2 regions of the Paenibacillus sp. D9 genome follow, and region 2 is predicted to be linked to the other one. Evidence: riboswitches for the same ligand, from Rfam matches in the RefSeq annotation. Region 2 holds a riboswitch; the other holds the start of a gene.

Region 1 (2,198 bases), 760 kb from region 2:
ACCTCTAGGAAATGCATGGCCGACAATAACTGTATTGGAGCCTCGAGCCGGCGGAATTTCTAACATTTCCGACAAATTGACTAAAATTCGTTGCTTCTCTTCCTCAGGAACTCCTTCTGCCGATAACTGTACAATGGAAGCCAGGAAGGGATTCACCGAAACGTTTTGTGTTCCAAATGCGATTTCGGCTGTTTGCTGTGCTCGGCAATACGGACTCGATATCACCGGATATTGAATGGGTATCATTTTTTCTTTGAAAATGGTTCCTATCATTCTAGCTTGATCTCTTCCAGTTTGGCTTAAGTTCCTTTGGGTTGCACAATCATGAAAAGTCAGTCCCGGTTGGTCCTGGCCGATTGTTGCCTCACCGTGTCTTAGAAACAGAATATAACCGCCCTTCTGGATTTCTTCGAATAACGTAGAGTCCCTTCCATTTAAGCTTTCTCTTGCTTCGACTATGTTTATTTCGAGCAAAAGGACAATGGCACTGATGACAAGAGCAGAAAATAACTTATTGAACATATTGATTCAGTTTCCTTTCTTGATGAGTATTCACATACCAATTTATCTCAGGATTTACGCAATTACACATGGCCTTGTTGAGCAATCACCGTTTCAAGAAAGGTGATATTCGCAATATTTGAATCAACATCCAGTACAACAGAGTGGCGCGAACGAATCCCACAGCGGCAAGGTTTTTCCGCCAAACCATAACACCTTCCATAAGTCGCCTTCCTTTTCAAAACCAGGAGGCATTATTTATATATTCGTCCAATAGCTTTCCTTTTTCAAAAAAAGATATGCACGGAGGCTTGGATACAGCGATAGCGACACTGAAGTTCCGATTTCATTTTTTGGAAAATGAACGAACATACTGCTTTTTAAGCAGGATTGATCGCGCCTTCGCCTTTGCGTGTATTTGTTGCTATACACTGTTTTATTTCGCATCCCGTTTAATGGAAACAATGCTAACGCTAGCTGCTCATCAATATGTTTGGTTTCATACAGTGGCGGTAAGGAAAAACGCTAAGCCGGTCACGTCCGAAGGCTTTGCGTATATTTTGGTTAAAATGTTGGCGAGACCCCCAGAGAAGAAGAGGGTTGCGGTATGTTCAAACATACGTTACTAAGGTGTGACACCAAGCAAACTTTTTGGCATCTATTGAAATATGGTAAAATAAATCAATACAAATATGTCGAATAGACTAGGAAAAAAGGCAAACCTGATCGAAAGACAGGGACGCAAAGCCACGGGTCTTCTGCACTAGTGCAATGATCGCCGGGTTACCCTCTCAAACCACACCAAGATGACAAGTAGGCACGCCAGTGAGGGGGCGTGTCTTTTTGTCATTTGAAAATAAAAAGAGGTGATCGATTATGAACAAACAAACAAGCTTTTCTGTAGAGATAAAAGATATGATCCGTAGGAACGGGAGTATCAAAGTATTACTGGCGGATGGTGACCTAGCTTGGCAACAGCGACTCGCTATGTTGCTTGAATCCGAGCCAGATATTTATTTATCTAACATCGTTTCGACAAAAGAGGAAGCGATTCGAGCGAGTGTACAATTAGACGTAGACGTAATGATCTTGGAAATGATTTTGAATTCGCCCAAACGAGACGGGCTGGACGCCGTAGCGGAGATTCTCAGAAATAAAGAGTTACCGATTATTGTCCTTTCTTCGATACATGATCCGGAAGTCATGGTCGATGCAGTTGTTGCCGGAGCGGTCAATTATATTACAAAGTCCAACTATATGGACATACCGGTTGCGATCAGAGAAGCTCACCGACGTCAGTCCTCTCTCCATGCGGATGTCGCGACGATAATCCGTAGTGAGATCGAGCTTATAAAGCGAAAAGAATTGCATTGCATGCTCACACCTACGGAAAAAGAAATTTTGCAGCTCATAGGCTTGGGCTATCGACAGGCAATTATCAGAGAATTACTTGGCATTACTTCGAACACCCTAAAATCGCACGTTCGGCATATCACTCGTAAATTCGACACCCGATCCATTCGAGAAGCTGCTGAGAAGGCGAAACGAAGAGGTCTGTATGATCAGCACTATGCTACGTGATTTAATGGGACTGAAATTGAAACAAGCTTTGGGAAAATTCGAGGATTTTCGACAGAAATATCATGGCAGAGGGTGACAAAAAGATCACCCTCCCCATTCGAACTAATAATAGGTAA
Region 2 (2,198 bases):
CAGAACTCTCCTTCTTGGGAGAGAGTGAATATTGATAAACGATTACGGCCCCTAGAACGACAAAAATCGCCAAAAATCCGGTTAATATCTTCATTTTTCCAGTCATGTCATAACCTCCTTTGCCATTCTATAGGCAGTTTCACCCATATGTCAACGCAATTCCCAGTAAATTGGTCCCATATAAAAAGCGAGCTTCCGGAGGAATTCCGGAGCCCGCTTGAAGGAAGAGTTAGGTCATTTTCATCCAGCTGTCGTAGTGATGAATGGCTATGCCTTCAAAAGCAGAATTGGATTTGTATCGTTGGTACACCTGATCAAGCTGCTCATACATATATTCCTTTTTCTTTGCATAAAAGGTCACGAAGCTGTAATCGGGAGCCAGCTTGCCGGTCTCGACGGCAACCGACCCTCTTACCTGATATTTCTCGAACAGCTTCATTTGCGCTGCCGATACCGACAGGATGCTTTCGTCTCCGGCGGCCTTGTCACGGTAAGCCATGATCGTGATGAATTTCACTTGCTTGCAGAGCCACTCGGCAAGAAACCCGGCTCCATACTTATTGTCATATTTGACGCCATGGAACCAAAAGGGAATATCGATTCCGAGCTCCAGCTGATTTCGATCGGCCCACTCCTGAAACGACCGCATCATGGTCTGATAGTTCTCGATGTACCGATTGGCGTTCTGCTCGTACCCTTCGGATTCATAAGGCTCGACATCGAGATGGATTCCGCCGAACCTCTCCTTGTCGGAGGCTGACTGCTGATAGCCTTGAAGCCAAGTCAGAAATGTCTGTTGAAGGGCGGATCCTCCGGCCTCGACCCACTCGGGAGCTCCGTCCAGAGCGTGAACGCGAATCCCGCGCTGGGAGGCTTTTCGGATGAAATCCTTGTAGCAGCCGGGCTCAATGGCGGGATTGATCTGCAGATGCAGCAGACTCACTCCATTGGCAGCCAAGTCCTCGATGATAACATCCGTCTGAGAGACGATTTTTGAAGTATCCCACAGCCAAGTGGATAGGGTCGGAGCTTTCGTGAAAGCATGGCTCGCTTTGGCATCTGCGACTCCGGAACAAGCGAGAAGAAGCAAGGAAAGAATGCAGATCAATGAAGTTAATTTCATCACGGTATCCCCCGCCTGCAACGGCTTCAGCGGCCCGGAAATAAAAAACAGTCCGGGAAAGCAACCCGAACTGTGTAGGATACACATAAAAAATAAGAAGAAGGGAACCTTCTTATTTCTTTCTTCGTTCGGCAACTGGCTGCCATAGGCTCTCGCCCTTAGGCCCTCTAGTTTTGCGTCCCTGCCTTTCCGACAGGTTTGCCATTATCGTGAAGCACATCAGTAATAATGAAATCATAATCCATGAACCGCTAAAAGTCCAACCTTATCCATTCAGAGCCCTTCCCAGCAGACACGGCTAAAAACGCTCTACGAAGCTTCCTGGGCTTCCTGGTATGCGGCCGGAGCAGCTTCGCGCTGGCGCCGCGACATCATGATGTTGAGGATGATCGCGGTCAGCGATCCCGTGACGATGCCGCTCTGCAGCAGCATGGACGCTTCCGACGGAAGCTGGCCGAACATCGCCGGCACGGTGGCGGAACCGAGGCCGACGGCGAGGCTGCATGCCACGATCATCAGATTGCCTTCCTTGCGCAGGTCGACTTCCGAGAGAATGCCCATGCCGGAAGCGGCGACGGAGCCGAACATGACGATCATGGCGCCGCCCAGCACGGCGCTGGGCACGACGGTCGTCAGCGCCGCGAGCTTCGGCAGCAGGCCGAGCAGCACCATGATGGCGCCGGCAGCGACGATGACGCTCCGCTTCTTGACCTTCGTCAGCGCAATGAGCCCGACATTTTGGGAGAAGGCCGTATAAGGGAAGGCGTTGAAGATGCCTCCCAGCATGATCGCAGCTCCCTCCGAGCGGAGGCCGTTCACGATCTGCTTCTCGTCGACCTGCTGGTCGGTCGTCTTGCCGACAGCGAGGTATACGCCGGTCGATTCCACCATGCTGACGATATTGACGAGGATCATCGTCACGACGGCGACGAGGCTCACATGCGGAGCGCCGAAGTAGAACGGCTGCGCGATGCTGAACCACGAAGCGTCCCAGACGCCGGAGAAGCTGACCATGCCCATCGCATACGCGGCTGCTGTGCCTGAGGCAAGGCCCACGAGCACCGCGATCGCTCGC

The links. Region 2 has a riboswitch for cyclic di-GMP ahead of VE23_RS15800 (amidase). Riboswitches for the same ligand answer to the same signal wherever they lie in the genome.
Region 1: another riboswitch for cyclic di-GMP. It lies ahead of VE23_RS12580 (response regulator); the one in region 2 lies ahead of VE23_RS15800 (amidase).

Annotation. Positions count from the first base shown of each region.
Region 1 is NZ_JZEJ01000001.1:2,758,912-2,761,109, reverse strand. Features, by position in the region: gene VE23_RS12585 (histidine phosphatase family protein) at 1-522, opposite strand, end outside; cyclic di-GMP riboswitch class I at 1,207-1,292, shown strand; gene VE23_RS12580 (response regulator) at 1,378-2,082, shown strand.
Region 2 is NZ_JZEJ01000001.1:3,523,870-3,526,067, forward strand. Features, by position in the region: gene VE23_RS15795 (family 2 glycosyl transferase) at 1-106, opposite strand, end outside; gene VE23_RS15800 (amidase) at 230-1,126, opposite strand; cyclic di-GMP riboswitch class I at 1,251-1,336, opposite strand; gene VE23_RS15805 (nucleobase:cation symporter-2 family protein) at 1,433-2,198, opposite strand, start outside.